One region of the Arthrobacter rhamnosi genome, then DNA from elsewhere that is predicted to be linked to it. Evidence: predicted binding sites of a transcription regulator. Region 1 holds the regulator's gene; the other holds the start of a gene.
What was found. The regulator HspR, encoded in region 1, represses chaperone genes until heat shock. The targets are predictions, from matches to a motif close to AAGTTGAGTCNNNNNGACTCAACTT.
Positions count from the first base shown of each region.

Region 2: a site for HspR is predicted at 1,721-1,745, ahead of ACX80I_RS05865 (Hsp20/alpha crystallin family protein). Genes of this name have one in related genera too.

Region 1 covers NZ_JBTNDT010000005.1:55,673-63,348, forward strand. Annotated here, with positions in the region: gene ACX80I_RS11245 (MFS transporter) at 1-248, shown strand, start outside; gene ACX80I_RS11250 (DUF695 domain-containing protein) at 364-1,407, shown strand; gene ACX80I_RS11255 (SDR family NAD(P)-dependent oxidoreductase) at 1,482-2,165, opposite strand; gene ACX80I_RS11260 (DUF5655 domain-containing protein) at 2,268-2,846, shown strand; gene ACX80I_RS11265 (PspA/IM30 family protein) at 2,803-3,504, opposite strand; gene ACX80I_RS11270 (hypothetical protein) at 3,554-4,120, opposite strand; gene ACX80I_RS11275 (heat shock protein transcriptional repressor HspR) at 4,204-4,632, opposite strand; gene ACX80I_RS11280 (DnaJ C-terminal domain-containing protein) at 4,684-5,676, opposite strand; gene ACX80I_RS11285 (nucleotide exchange factor GrpE) at 5,836-6,498, opposite strand; gene dnaK (molecular chaperone DnaK) at 6,501-7,676, opposite strand, start outside.
Region 2 covers NZ_JBTNDT010000002.1:318,907-326,582, forward strand. Annotated here, with positions in the region: gene ACX80I_RS05855 (hypothetical protein) at 1-172, opposite strand, end outside; gene ACX80I_RS05860 (SDR family oxidoreductase) at 273-1,070, opposite strand; gene ACX80I_RS05865 (Hsp20/alpha crystallin family protein) at 1,205-1,669, opposite strand; tRNA gene ACX80I_RS05870 (tRNA-Val) at 1,881-1,954, opposite strand; gene ACX80I_RS05875 (DUF2630 family protein) at 2,152-2,403, shown strand; gene ACX80I_RS05880 (haloacid dehalogenase type II) at 2,403-3,065, shown strand; gene ACX80I_RS05885 (TrkH family potassium uptake protein) at 3,226-4,611, shown strand; gene ACX80I_RS05890 (potassium channel family protein) at 4,604-5,302, shown strand; gene ACX80I_RS05895 (hypothetical protein) at 5,371-5,619, opposite strand; gene ku (non-homologous end joining protein Ku) at 5,616-6,455, opposite strand; gene ACX80I_RS05905 (SRPBCC domain-containing protein) at 6,525-7,019, shown strand; gene ACX80I_RS05910 (ATP-dependent DNA ligase) at 7,100-7,676, shown strand, end outside.

The DNA.
Region 1 (7,676 bases):
CCGTCTCCTCCGGCTGGACACCCGTCCTCGCGAGCACTGGCCGCGCCCAGGCGTCCGGGCTCTACAACTTCGCGTACTACGCCGGGTCGAGCCTCTTCGGCTGGCTGGGCGGACTGTTCTTCGGCCAGTACGGCTGGCCGGGGGTCGCCGCGTTCACTGGCACGCTGGCCGTGGTGGCCGGCCTCCTCGCCGTCCTCGGGTTGCGCGGCGCGCCCGGCAGCACCCCTCCCGCCCACCGGACCGCCTGACGGCACTCCCCGCACACCCGCCGACGGTCGCCCATCCGGGCCCCGCCCGGGTAGATTCACTGGAGTCGGAGCGACCGGACGATCCGGGACGCGCGCACCAGGAGAACGCAGGACCATGGGTATTTTCAGGCGCCGGGCCGCCGCGAGCCGGCGCATCGGCCGGGGAATCGGCAGGGACCCCATTGCGGACTTCTGGCAGTGGTGGGCCGACGACGGCGAGGAGCTGCTGACCTCCGCGACGCGCGCCGGCGACTTCGACGCGTACGTCGATGTGATGACCACCCGGGTCAAGGCGATCGCCCGCGGCCTCGAATGGGAGACGCGGACGGGCACCGAGGCCGAGCACACCCTCTGCGTCTCCAGCGGCGGGAATCCTTCGCTGCGCCCTGTGGCGGAGCGCTGGTACCGGGCATCGCCCCCGGCGAGCAGGCGGTGGGAGTTCGTTCCCGCCCGCAGCGCCAAACCGGACATGCTCGAGTCCACCATCACCTACCGCGGCAGGACCTTCGACCTGCGCCGCACCCGGGTCCACACGTCGCTGACCCGGGCCGGGGACGGTCTGATCGTGTCCGTCCACAACCCCGGTTTCACGGGCCAGTGGGACGACGAGCACGGCCTCTGCGTGCTGATGCTCGAATGGCTCCTGGGAGAGGACGACGTCGAACGCTGGGTCCGTCGCGTGGACTGTATCGTCCACGACGTCGTGGACAGCATTCCGGCGGCCGACCTGCCCGCCCGCGTGGCCGAGCTCGCCCGCACCGCACCCGAGCCGGGCTGGCTCCTGATGGAGGGGAAGCTGGGCTCCGGGCATCCCATCCTGGTGCGTGTGCTGCGGCCGCTGCGCTGGATCGACCATCCGGACTTCGACCTCCACACGGCCCTGCGCGTCGCGTTCGACGCCGATGAGCAGGGACTGCCCCGGCCTCCGGTTCTGGCGGAGCTGGACGAACTCGAGGGCGGGCTGGTGCGTGCCCTCGGACAACGCGGCATGCTCGTGGCCGCCGAGACCTCGAAGGGTGCCCGGACGTTCCACTTCTACTCCGATTCGGAGGACCAGAACGGGCGGGACGTCTTCGATGCCGCCGCTCGCGGCCGCCATTCCGTCACCGCCAGGCACACGCTGGATCCGGGCTGGCGGAAGGTGCAGGACTTCGCGTGATGGCGGGCGCCATGGCCGGCTGCATCCTTCGGCCGGTGCCGGCCGGAGTCCGAACGCGGGGTGTCCGCCGGGTGTCAGAATGCGGACGACGGCAGGTCCCGCTCGCCCTCCCGGATCGCGGTGACGATGCGCCCGGCGACTGCCACCGGGTCCTTGCCCTGCGGGAGCTTCGGGGCATCCCCGGCGATGGGCCTCGACGCCAGCCCGGTCTCGGTGTGCGGCGGACGGGCATCCAGCACACGGACGCCCTGCTTCCGCAGCTCCAGCGTCAGCGCTTTGCCGTAGGCACTGAGGCCGGCCTTGGTGGCCGAGTACGCCGCCATGCCCGCCGTCGGGCTCTCGGCGACGACGGCGCTGATCTGGGCCACGAACGAGTCCCTGCCCAGCTTCGGGGCGACGTCGCGCATGAGCCGCATGTAGCCGAGGAGGTTGACGAGCACGAGTTCGTCGAGGGTGTCGTCGTCCACCTCGACGGCGGGGCCGAAGGCGACGACCCCGGACGCGAAGACGACCCCGTCGAGCTCGCGTCCGTAGACGGCTGCGGCGATGTCCGCGGGACCGGTCAGCTTCCCCAGGTCGGCGGCAACGCGACCGACGACGGCGTCGCCGAGTTCATCCGCGAGTTGCGCGAGCTTCTCCTCGGACCGGCCGGAGAGCGTGAGCTGGGCGCCCTGGGCCGCCAACTGGCGTGACAGCTCCCCGCCGAGCACCCCGGTAGCGCCGACGACGAGGACGTGGGACCCGCTCAGCTCTGTCATCGCCCGAGTGTAGCAACGCCCTCCGGGCTTCTCCGCGCTTCGCAGCCACCGCTCATCGGTTGCGCCACCGGGCGGGAAGCGGGGCGCCGCTACAGTGGGGGCATGAGCGGAATGCGGAGCTGGCAGCCGATGGTGGACACGAATGCCGCGCGTCTCCTCCGCACGACGGGCCGGACGCCCGCGGAGTGGGCGACGGCGGCACGCGAGGCGGGGATCACCGGGCGCGACGAGCTGTCCCGCTGGCTGAAGGACCAGGGTGTCACCGGGTACAACCTGATGAGCGTGGACTGGGAGGTCTTCGGGCTCCCGGAGTTCTTCCTTCGAACCGCCGACGAACTCTACGACGGCCAGTACGCGGACCGGCCGCTCCTGAAACCCATCGCGGACCGGCTCCTCCTGTGGGCCGCCGAGACCCCCGGCACCGTCATCCAGATGCGCAAGACCTACGTGTCCCTGCAGACGTCGCGCCGGAAGTTCGCGCAGGTCACGCCCAGCACCAGGACCGCGGTGGACCTGTTCTTCCGCCTGGCGGTGCCGGATCTGCCAGGGCTCGAACCGGTCCGCACCAGTGATCCGTTCGCGTGGCGCATCCGGCTCCGCCGGGAGGAGGACGTCGACGACGCAGTCCTCCGGGCCCTCAGTGCTGCCCTGGAGGATAGCCTCGGGAGTTCCTCCGCTTGAGGTCCTCGAGCTCCTGCTGGGCGGCCGCCTCGGCTTCGAGCTCCTCGAAGGCCTGCTGGAGTCGCGGCGACGACGGGTCGGTCCACGACAGTTCCTCGCGTGCCTGGGCCTGCGCCTCGAAGCGCCGGACCTCGAGTTCGGCGCTGCGGCGCGCGGCGTCGATCGCCGCGGCCTCCCGCGACGAGGAGGCAAGCGCATCGTGGACGCCGATGGCCGCCTGTGCTGCCGCACGGCGGGCGCGCAGGGCGTCGTAGTCCATCGCGTTCTGCCTCACGCGCTCCTCCAGCCGCTGCACGTCGTCGTGGAGCCTGCGGGCCTGTTGCTCCGCTTCGCGCAGCTGGCCCGTGAGTGTCTCCAGGCGTCGCCGTGCGGTCATCGATTCACGGATCGCCGCGCGGGCGGCGTCGTCGTCACCGCGCTGCGCCGCGGCCGCAGCCGCCGCCTCGACCCGGTTGAGGTAGTCGGCAGCGTCATTGGCTGCCAGCCCTACGCGGTGGTGGTGGGCCGCGACGTCGGCCGCCCCGCGCCGCGCCTGGTCGAGCAGCCTGCGTTGCGCCAGCTGCGCGTCCTGCGCCTGGACGCTCGGATCCTGCTTGGACTCGGCCGCCGCGGAACGGTTGGCCTGCACGATGCGCGTGATACGGCGTCTGATCGACACGTCGGACCCCCCGGGGACTGGTTGGAAGAAGGCTACCTGGTGAAACCGATTACCAGGCCTGCCGGTTCCCGTAGCTGTCCCGCCAGGTGGTCATCGCGGAGATCTCCGTGCGCAGCCGATGCGTGGCCTGCTCGAGCTGGAGCGTGTCGATGGAGCGCGAGGTCTGGAGGAGGGAACGGCGCAGGTCGGCCGAGAGCTCATCGAGGGCATGTGCCTGTGCGGCGAGGTCCGCGGTCCATTCCTGCTTCAGCGCACGGTTGGGCTCGCGGTCCGCGGCCCGCAGGAGGTGGTCCAGCGATGCCGCTGCCTGGTCGATCTCCGCGGCGGCGCGCGGGAGGTCGCCGACGGGACGGCCCTGTGCCGTCGCCTCGGCCAGGGCCAGATGCGTCGCGCGGGAGGAGCGCTTGAGGTCACCGATGAGCCGCGCAGGCTCCCGGGTGAGTCGATCCGGTGCGTAGGCGCGTGCGGCGAGGAGACCCCGGTCCTTCGTGCGCTCGATGATCCTCGACCGCTTGACCTTCCGGACCACCAGCCAGCCGGCCACGCCCGTGCCCGCGCCCAGCGCGGTGAGTACGCCGGCACCGATCGCCAGGGCCTCGACGAAAACTTCAAACATGGGGCATCTCCGGGGTGGATTCCATCTGACCAGTCTGCCCGCGTCCCCTGACAAATTCCACCAGGGGCCGGCGTCGTGCTGACCTAGCGTGCCGTGCGGGCCGCGTCCGGTCGCCACACGACGAGCGCCTGGCTGCGCGGGCGCGGACGCTGGCCGCGGGCCAGCGTGACCACGTCGCCGGCGAGCCCGGCGGCGAAGATCCTGCTGGATTCGGCCTGGACCCGGCGCGCGGCCAGTTCGGAGGACAGCTCGGTGACGCGCGACTGCAGTGCTGACACCTGGTTCTCGAGTTCGAGGATGCGACGGATGCCCTCGAGCGACACCCCTTCCTGCGACAGCCTCTGGATCTCGCGCAGCGTGCTGACGTCCTTCGGGGAGTAGCGCCGGGCACGGCCCGGTGCCCGGCTGGGCGTCACCAGGCCCAGCCGGTCGTACTGCCGGAGCGTCTGCGGGTGCATGTCAGCGAGCTCGGCGGCCACGGAGATGACGTAGATGGGCACCGTGTGGTCCATTGCATGCCTCCTTCCGCTGCCGGTGCTCCCGGCGGTTGCTCAAATGTACTGTTACAGCCGAGCCTTCGCAGCGAGGCCGGCACGCGGATCGGCGTCCTTCGTCGCGTCCCGGAACGCCTCGACGGCGGCCTCGGCGTCCTTCGACAGATTCTGCGGGACGACGACGTCGACGGTCACCAGGAGGTCACCTGTCGCCTTCGCGGTCTTCACGCCTCGGCCCTTGAGCCGGAGGGTCCTTCCGGACGGTGTTCCGGCGGGGATCCTCATCTTCACCAGCTCACCGGTGAGGGTCGGCACGTCGATCTGCGCTCCGAGCGCCGCCTCGGGAAAGCTGACGGGCACGTGGACGCGGATGTTGTCGCCGTCGCGCGTGAAGAGCGGGTGGTCCTTCACGTGAACGGTGACCATGAGGTCACCCGGTCCGGCCTGGCCGGGTTGTCCCTTGCCCTTGACGCGCACCTTCTGCCCGTCCCGGATGCCGGCAGGGATACGCACGTCGATCTGCTCGCCCGAGGGCTCGCGGAGGCCGATCGTGGTCCCGTTGATGGACCCGCCGAACGAGATGGACGTGCTGGCGGTGCGGTCGGCGCCCTTCTGCGGACGCGTCGACTGGAAACCACCGGGGAAGCCGCTGCCACCCATGCCCCCGCTGCCGAACAGGTCGGCGAATTCGGGAGGCAGGTTGCCGTTCGAGAAGCCGGTGCGCTGGCGCGTGCCCGTGGTCTGGCCGAACAGGTTCCCGAAGATGTCCTCGAATCCGGCACCGCCTGCACCGCCGCCCGCGCCGCCCGCGGAGAACCGTGCACCGCCGCCCATCGCGCGGATGGCGTCGTACTGCTGGCGCTGCTCGGCGTCCGACAGGACGGAATACGCCTCCGATACGTCCTTGAACGTCCGCTCGGAGCCTGCATCACCCTGGTTCTGGTCGGGGTGATGCTTGCGGGCGAGCTTCCGGTAGGCCTTCTTGATATCGACGTCGGACGCATCTTTGGAGACACCGAGGATCTTGTAGAAATCCTTGTCGACCCAATCCTGACTAGCCAACTGGCGTCTCCTTTCGTAGTTCTTCCAATAGAGAGGTGAGTAAGCGGCGGGAGCCGGGGCAGTCCCCGAGGAAGGCGGCTTCAATATTCCAAGGGCCGCCAGGCCCGCAGGAATTTCGTTGCCGCCGTTCGGGGACCGTCCCGGCGCTCATGGTGCTGGTTACTCCGGAACCGCCACGATGACCTGCGCGGCCCGGAGGACGCGCTCGCCCTTGCGGTAGCCCGCACGGAGGATCTGGCTGACGCTGTCGGCCTGGACGTCCGCACTCGGCTGCTGCATGAGCGCTTCGTGGATGTTCGGGTCGAACGCGACGCCGACCTCATCGATGCGGGTGAGCTCGTACGCCTTGAGGACGTTCTCGAGCTTGCCCGCGATCGCCGCGAACGGGCCCTCGGCCAGGTCGCCGTGCTGGCGTGCGGCGTCGATGTCGTCGAGGACGGGCATCAGCGAGTTGATGACGCCGATGACCGCCTGGTCCCGGGCGACGTCGCGGTCACGCTCGACGCGCCGCCGGTAGTTCACGTACTCGGCCTGCAGGCGGAGCAGATCATCACGGAGTTCCGCGATGACCTGCTCGGTAGGGTCGGTCTCGCTGTCGGCGCCGGCCTCATTCAGGATGGCCTCGGCCTGAGCCAGGGCGTCTCCCTCGGAGGCATCACCGGTGGGGGCGGCCGGCCCTCCGGCCGCGGATTCCTCCGCGGCCGGAGCACCGGTGTCGTTCTGCTGCCCACGGACTTCGCCCGTCTCGGGGTCGATCTTCCGGTCGTCGGGTGAGCTCACCGGCTCCGACTGGTGCTCTTCTTCATTTCCGTGGTGCGGCATGGCTACTTCTTCTCGCTGGCGTCTTCGTCAACCACCTCGGCGTCGACGATGTCCTCGTCGCTGCCTGCGGAGGCTGACTGGTCATCGGCTGGGGCGCCCCCGGCGGAGCCGGCGTCCTGCTGGGCGGAGGCGTAGATCGCTTCGCCGAGCTTCGACTGGGAAGCCTGCAGTTTCTCGAAGGCCGACTTCACCTCGTCGTCGTTGTCCTGCGACTCGAGCGCCTTCTTCAGTGCGTCGACGTCGGCCTGCACATCGGTCCGGACGTCCTCGGGAAGCTTGTCCGAGTTGTCCGCGATCAGCTTGTCCACGGAGTAGGCGAGCTGCTCGGCGCCGTTGCGGGTGTCAGCGGCCTCGCGGCGCTTCTTGTCCTCGGCTGCGTGCTCCTCGGCCTCGCGCACCATGCGGTCGATGTCCTCCTTGGAGAGGGACGAGCCACCGGTGATGGTCATCGACTGCTCGGTACCCGTGCCCTTGTCCTTGGCGGACACGTGCACGATGCCGTTGGCGTCGATGTCGAAGGTGACCTCGACCTGCGGGACGCCGCGGGGGGCCGGTGCGATACCGGTCAGCTCGAAGGTGCCCAGCGGCTTGTTGTCCCGGGTGAACTCGCGCTCGCCCTGGAAGACCTGGATCGCCACGGACGGCTGGTTGTCGTCCGCCGTGGTGAAGGTCTCGCTGCGCTTGGTGGGGATGGCCGTGTTGCGCTCGATGAGCTTGGTCATCATGCCGCCCTTGGTCTCGATGCCGAGGGACAGCGGGGTGACGTCGATCAGGAGGACGTCCTTGCGCTCGCCCTTCAGGACACCGGCCTGCAGAGCGGCGCCGACGGCGACGACCTCATCGGGGTTGACGCCCTTGTTGGGCTCCTTGCCGCCTGCGAGTTCCCTCACGAGTTCGACGACGGCGGGCATGCGGGTGGAGCCACCGACGAGGACGATGTGGTCGATGTCGGCCACCTTGATGCCGGCCTCGGCGATGACGTCATGGAACGGCTTCTTGGTGCGATCCAGCAGGTCCTTGGTGAGGTCCTGGAACTTCGCGCGGGACAGGTGCTCGTCGAGGTGGACGGGACCGTCCGCCGTGACGGAGAGGTACTGCAGCGAGATGTTCGTGGACGTCGCCGAGGACAGTTCCTTCTTGGCCTGCTCGGCGGCTTCCTTCAGGCGCTGGAGGGCGAT
Region 2 (7,676 bases), on a different contig from region 1:
CGCCGCCGTCGTTCAGGAGGATCCACAGCACTGAGGCATCATCGGTCCTCATGTCCAGCACGCCGCGGAGCTGCGTCCCTGCCGGGTGCTGGAGGGTCACGTTTTCGCCGCGCCGGAAGCCCGACCAGTCCTGGGATTCGAAATCGCTGACGGGGGAGGGGGATGCGTTCATGGCGGGCCTTTCGCAGGAGTTCGGGATCCCCACGCTAGCCCTGCCGCCTGAACGCCCTCTGAACGTGCGTTGAAGGGTGGGGGCGGGCCGGATCCGGGGATCAGAGGGTGCGCCAGTCCCCGCTCGTGAGGTGCGAACCTGCCTGCGGCCCCATGAGGAGCATCCCGCCGTCCACCACGAACGAGGCGCCGTTGACGTAGCTGGACGCGCCGGATGCGAGGAAGGCGACGACGTCGGCGATCTCCTCCGGGGCGCCCGGGCGGCCCAGGGGGATGCCGGGGCGGTCCATGCTGTGCGGATCCTGGTCCTCGGAATCGTTCATCGGGGTGTTGATCTCGCCGGGCAGCACGGCGTTGGCGGTGATCCCCCGGTCGGCGAGCTCGAGCGCGATGGTCCTCACCAGGCCGCCGAGCCCGTGCTTGGAGGCGTCATAGGCGGCCGAGCCGACGCGCGGCTGCTCCTGGTGCACGCTGGTGACCGCGATGATCCGCCCGCCCCGGCCGCCGTCGATCATGTGGCGGGCGGCACGCTGGATGCAGACGAAGGCGCCGTCGAGGTTCGCGCCCAGGGTGCCGCGCCAGGTGTCCCAGTCCGTCTCGAGGAACAGGGTCCCGCCGTTGACGCCCGCGTTGTTGACGAAGACGTCGAGTCCGCCGAGCTCCTGTGCGAGCTGGTCGATGACATCCCCGCACGCCGGGGCGTCCGTGGTGTCCAGCTGGGCTACAGCGGCGCGGACGCCCTTCTCGCGGACGAGGCGCGCGGTCTCCTCGGCGCCCTCCGAGTCCGAGTGCCAGGTGACGCCGACGTCGCATCCGGCGGCTGCGAGGGCGATGGCGGTGGCCCGCCCGATACCCGAATCGGAGCCGGTGACGATTGCCTTGCTCGGTGTGAAGTCCATACCCCATCCTTTGCACCCGGGTCAGGAGTGTGCAAGGAAAAAGTGAGGGTGCCGCGGCGGCTTGGTGGGGAGTCGGGGAGGTATTAAGGACAGCAACCCCCGGGCGGGCGCCCGGGGGTTGCTGTCAGAAGGGATCAGGCCTCGACGGCTCCCTGGCGTCCGGCGTCGGATGCAGGGGCTTCGACGGCCGTGGACTCGACTGGGGAGTCACCGCTCACGATCTCGATCTTGCGGGGCTTCGCGCGCTCGATGACGGGGATCATCACGCTGAGGACACCGTTCTCGTAGCGTGCGGAGATTCCCTCCGTGTCGACACCCTGGCCCAGGTTGAGCTGGCGCAGGAACGAGCCGCTCTCGCGCTCCCGGGTCAGCCACTTGACGCCCTCCGCGCTGCGCAGCGTGCGCTCCGCGCGGATGGTCAGGAGCTGGCCGTCGACGTCGATGTCGACCGATCCGGGATCGATGCCCGGAAGGTCCGCGGCTAGGACGTAGTGGTCCTTCTCGCGGTAGAGGTCCATCGGCATGAGACGGAGTCCCGGACGGCTCTCCAGAAGAGCGCCGGCAACGCGGTCCAGCTCGCGGAACGGATCAAACTTCATGGCCACTGGAAACATCTCCTTCACAGATGCCACCGGCAGGTGGGTTCTTCAGGGTTGAGCGCCCCTCGCTCAACTACGAAAAATGTTAGCACTCGACCCTAGGGAGTGCTAACGAATTTTGTTCGCTCAGAACGAACGGCGTGCACAGAAAAGAAGGCCCGTACCAAGCGGTACGGGCCTTCCTCGTGGTGCTGTCACCAGCCGATCCTCGTGCCTGCGCGGGGCCTCGATCCCCGGGCCTTCCGCGTGTGAAGCGGATGCTCTACCAGACTGAGCTACACAGGCAATTGGTTCTCCAACAGCTTAGGCCATCCGGGCGCCGCACCAAATTCCCCTCCCGCGCGACGTCCTCCACCTCGGGTGCTGCGCTGGTCATCGGTGTCCCGTCTCAGTAGCCTGAAGGAAAGCCTGCTGAGCATTGTGACCGGTCCGGGACCGATTCCGGGCTTCCGCGGGCATCGCCACGACGAAGGGACCGCACCATGAACAACCAGGACATCCTGCAGCGCATCCAGGCACTCGTGCAGGAGGAACACGAACTCCGCGAGCAGCCCCAGGACGCCGGAGCCGGAGCGGAGCACCAGGACCACGCGGCCCGGCTGAAGCGGGTCGAGGAGGACCTCGACCAGTGCTGGGACCTGCTCCGCCAGCGCCGGGCGAAGGCCGACGCCGGCGAGGACCCTGCAGAGGCCGACGCCCGTCCCATTCCCCAGGTGGAGGGGTACCGCCAGTAATGGCAGTCCCACTGGTGCTGTTCGACGTCAACGGGACGCTCTCGGACATGGGGCTCATGTCCCAGCACTTCGAGGAGATCGGAGTACCTCCGCAACTCTCCGCACTCTGGTTCGCCTCGGTCCTCCGGGACGGCTTCGCGCTGACCGCCGCCGGACAGAACCCGGCCTTCCGTGCGGTCGCCGAGGGGGCACTGCATGCGGTGCTCGCGGGTCAGGTCCTCAACCGGGACGCCGACGCCGCCGTCGCGCACGTGATGGACGCCCTCCAGGAGCTTCCGGTGCACCCGGACGTGCCCGAGGGGATCCGCGCGCTCACCGGGGGAGGCTTCGGTACCGCAGCGCTCACCAACGGCTCCCGGGCGACAGCGGAGGGCCTGCTGGAGCGGGCCGGCCTCTCCGTCGACACGGTGCTGTCGGTCGAGGACGCCCCGCGGTGGAAGCCCGCGCCCCAGGCCTATGCCTATGCGGTCGAGGCGCTGCAGCGGCAGGCGGGCGACGTCGTGCTGGTCGCCGTCCACCCCTGGGACATCGACGGCGCCGCCCGCGCCGGCCTCCGCACCGCCTGGCTGAACCGTGACGCGGTTCCGTACCCGCCCGCCATGACGCCTCCGGACCACGAGGTGGCCTCGCTCACCGACCTGCCCCGCGTCCTCGCGGCGTGAGACTGGAGCAGCGCGGCATCAAGGAAGCGTAAAGACGTCGCCGGGCCGCCCGGTGTCCGCTTGAATGGGTAGGTGGGGCCGACCGGCTGCACCCCTGCCACCCGTCCCCTGGAGGTCGAGCATTCCCGTGAGGCCGAGCAGGAGAACCTCCCGGGAGCCGGTGCCGGCCGCAGCAGTCCTGCGCGGCTCGCTGAGGACCCTCCGGGCCTGGGTGGCGCGCCACAGCCCCAGGCATCCCGCCCAGGTGATCGTGCTCGGCTTCGCGGCGGCGATCCTCGTCGGCACCGCACTGCTGATGATCCCGACATCGAAGGCCGGACCGGGCAGTGCGACCTTCCTCGAGGCCCTGTTCACGGCGACCTCCGCGGTCTGCGTGACAGGGCTGGTCGTCGTCGACACCCCCCGCTACTGGACCGGTGAAGGCCACGTCATCATCCTCGCCCTGATCCAGGTCGGCGGCTTCGGCATCATGTCCTTCGCATCGCTCCTCGGGGTCCTGCTCGCCCGTCGCCTGGGTCTGCGCTCCCGGATCCTGACGGCGGTCGAGACCAAGAGCGAGGGATTCGGCGACGTCCGCAACGTGCTCCTCGGCGTCCTGCGCATCACGCTGGTCGTGGAGGCCGCAACCGCGGTCCTGCTGGGGGCGCGCTTCTTCCTCGCCTACGGCTACGGCCCGGGAGAAGCCGCATGGCTGGGGATCTTCCACTCGGTGTCGTCCTTCAACAACGCAGGCTTCGCCCTCTTCAGTGACAACCTGATCGGCTATGTCGGCGATCCGTGGATCTGCCTGCCGATCAGCGCGGCCGTCATCATCGGCGGGCTGGGCTTCCCCGTCCTGTTCGAACTGCGGCGCCACTTCCGGTACCCGCACAAGTGGCACATGAACACCAAGCTCGTGCTGAGCGGCACCGTCCTCCTGCTCACCGCAGGCACCGCCTTCATCACCGCCGTCGAGTGGTCCAACCCGGCGACCCTCGGCACGCTGAGGCCGGGGGAGAGGATCCTCGCCGGGTTCTTCCAGTCCGCGATGGCTCGGACCGCGGGCTTCAACAGCGTGGACTTCGCCGACGTCCACCCCGTCACGCTGCTGGCCACGGACGCGCTCATGTTCATCGGCGGCGGTCCTGCCGGAACAGCCGGCGGCCTGAAGATCACCACGATCGGCGTCCTGGTCTTCATCCTCTACACGGAGATCAGCGGCGGCAACGCCGTCAACATCTTCGGCAAGCGCCTGCCCCGCTCGGCACACCGGCACGCCATCTCGATCGTGCTCCTCGCCGTCGGCCTCGTTCTCGGTGCCACGATGTTCCTCCTGCTCATCACGGACTTCGGCCTGGACCGCGTTCTCTTCGAGGTCGTCTCGGCCTTCGCCACCGTGGGACTCTCCACCGGCATCACGGCCGGCATCCCGCCCGCGGGCCAGGCCGTCCTGATCCTCATGATGTTCGCCGGGCGCCTCGGCCCGGTGACCCTCGCCTCCGCACTCGCGCTCCGTCCTCGACCCCTGTACTACGAATACCCGAAGGAAAGGCCCCTCATTGGCTAGGCAACGCCTGTTCTCCCCCAAGTCCGGCGAGGCGGCCGCGGTCGCCGACACCGTCGCCGTCATCGGTCTCGGCCGGTTCGGCGCCGCCCTGGCCCTCGAACTCGAGGAGGCGGGGACCGAGGTGCTCGGCATCGACAACGACGAGGACGTCGTCCAGTCCTACAACGGCCTCCTCACGCACGTGGTGCGTGCCGACACCACCAAGGAAGAGGCGCTGCGGCAGCTATCCCTGCCCGAGTTCGACCGTGTGGTGGTGGGCATCGGCACCGACCTGGAGGCGAGCATCCTCACGACGTCGATCCTGCTGCGCTTCGAGCGGCCCACCATCTGGGCGAAGGCCATCAGTGAGGCGCACGCCCAGATCCTCTCGCAGCTCGGCGTGGAGCGGGTGATCCGGCCCGAGCACGACATGGGCAAGCGCGTGGCCCACCTGGTGCGCGGCACGATGCTCGACTACGTGGAGTTCGAGGACAACTTCGCGATGGTGAAGACCCGCCCGCCGCGTGAGTACTGGAACCGCGAGCTCGGCACCACGGGCCTGCGCGCGAAGTACGGCGTCACCGTGGTCGCCGTGAAGCGCAAGGGAGGCGAGTGGGACTACACGACGGCGCAGACCACGCTCTACGACGACGACGAGATCATCGTGGCGGGTCCGACGGCCAAGGCGGAGTTCTTCAGCTCCCTGGTCTAGGACGGCTCCAGGATCCCGGAGACGTCCCGATGGCCGGGAGCGTCAGCCCGTGGGTCTCGGTCCGGGTCTCAGGTCTTCCGTGAAAGCCAGGACAATGTCAGCGCACCGGCGCTGCGCCGGAAACCGCTTCTACCGGAGACGACCTCGAGAACCGCCCAGACGGCCAGGGAGACGGAACTCGCCAGGCGCAGGCGCTCGCGGTTCCTCTCCTCGAGGGCCATGAAGGAGGCGGCGCCGAGCAGCGCCCAGCCGAGGATCGGTGCGTTCGGTTTCTGCACGATGGTCTGACGGCCAAGGCTGTCGGTGAAGAATCTCATGCGCCCTTCTTCCTGGAGGTCCCGGAGGCCTTCTTGGCGTCGGCCTTCTTCTCGCGGTTCTTCTCGACACTGCGGCGGAGGGCTTCCATGAGGTCCAGGACGTTGTCGTCGTCGTCCTCGTCCTTGTTCGCGCCGAAGGTCTCCTCGGTGTTGATGGTGTCGCCCTTCTCGATCTTGGCGTCGATCAGGGTGCGCAGCTGCACCTGGTAGTCGTCCGTGAAGTTCTCCGGATCGAAGTCCGTGGAGAAGGAGTCCACGAGCGCCGCCGACATCTGCTTCTCCTTCGCGGAGATACGGACCTTCTCCTCGAGTGCGGGGAAAGAGGCCTCCCGGACCTCGTCATCCCACAGCAGCGTCTGGAGCATGAGGACCTCCCCGCGTACCCGCAGCGCGGCGAGGCGGCTCTTCTGGCGGAGGGAGAACTGCACGATCGCGGTCCGGTCCGTCTCCTCGAGCGTGCGCCTTAGCAGGACATAGGCCTTGGTCGAGGTGCTGTCCGGCTCGAGGAAGTAGGCGCGGTCGAACATGATCGGGTCGATCTGGTCGCTCGGCACGAACTCGACCACCTCGATCTCCCGGCTCCTCTCGACCGGCAGGGACGAGAGGTCCTCCTCCGTCAGGACGACCGTGTGCTCGCCGTCGTCGTACGCCTTGTCGATGTGCTTGAAGTCCACGACCTCGTCACACACCTCGCAGCGCCGCTGGTACCGGATACGGCCGCCGTCCTTGTCGTGCACCTGGTGGAGGGCGATGTCGTGGTCCTCCGTGGCGCTGTAGACCTTGACCGGCACATTGACCAGGCCGAACGCGACCGCACCCTTCCAGATGGCTCTCATGGGTCAAGTGAACACCAAGCAGGCTTACCGGGCCAGAGGATCCCGGCCGCCCACCCCTAGACTTGAGGTGTGACTTCCGAGACCGTAGAGCCCATCGTCAGCAAGACAACCAGCGACGACGGCGGCACCGTGCTGCGCCTGGAGTTCCAGTTCGCGTTCCCGCCGACCGTGCTGTGGAAGCACCTGACCGAGGCGGACAAGCTGAAGTACTGGTTCCCCTGCGAGATGGAGTTCGAGCCGCGCAGGGACGAGGAGATCCTCTTCCGCTACGCCGACCAGAAGCCCCTCCGCGGCGTCGTGCTGGAGGTCGAACGGCCCTCGGTCCTCGCCTACACCTGGGAGAAGGACAGCCTGCGCTGGGAATTGACGCGGACGGGGGACAACGGCACGCAGCTCGTGCTGTTCCTGACGCCGGGCAGCCCGCGGCATTCGGCGACCATGGCCGCCGGCTGGCACCTCACCATCGCCGGGCTCGACGATTTCCTGAACAAGCGCAACCTCGGCCAGGACCCGGCCCTGTGGGACATCTATGTCAACCGCTACCGCGAGCAGTTCGCCGACTAGGGTCCACCGGCTCCCGGCCGCGCGGTACGCCGGCTGATTGGTACTGGAATACCGCCGCCATCCGGTCAAGACTGGAGGACATGGCCCCTCCCCGCAGCTCACGGCAGCAGACCGTTACCGTGGACGGGCGCACCCTACGGCTGTCCAACCTGGACAAGGTGCTGTATCCGGCGACGGGGACCACCAAGGCGGACGTCCTCGCCTATTACGCGGCGGTGGCGCCACACCTGATCCGGCACGCGGCGCAACGCCCGGTCACGCGCAAACGCTGGGTCCATGGCGTCGGCACGCCGGAGGCGCCGGGCGAGATGTTCTTCCAGAAGAACATCGACGACAACGCGCCGGACTGGGTGCCGCGGAACGCGATCCAGCACAAGGACCACGTGAACGTCTATCCCCTGGTCAACGACCTGGCGACGCTCACCTGGCTCGGGCAGATCGCCGCGATCGAGATCCACGTGCCGCAGTGGCGCTTCGACGCCGACGGTGCGAAGGCGAATCCTGACCGCCTCGTGCTGGACCTCGACCCCGGCAAGGGCGCCGCGCTCGCGGAATGTGCCGAGGTGGCCCGGCTCGCCCGGCCCATCCTGCAGGGCATGGGACTCGAACCGTTCCCCGTCACCAGCGGGTCGAAGGGTATCCACCTCTACTGCGCGC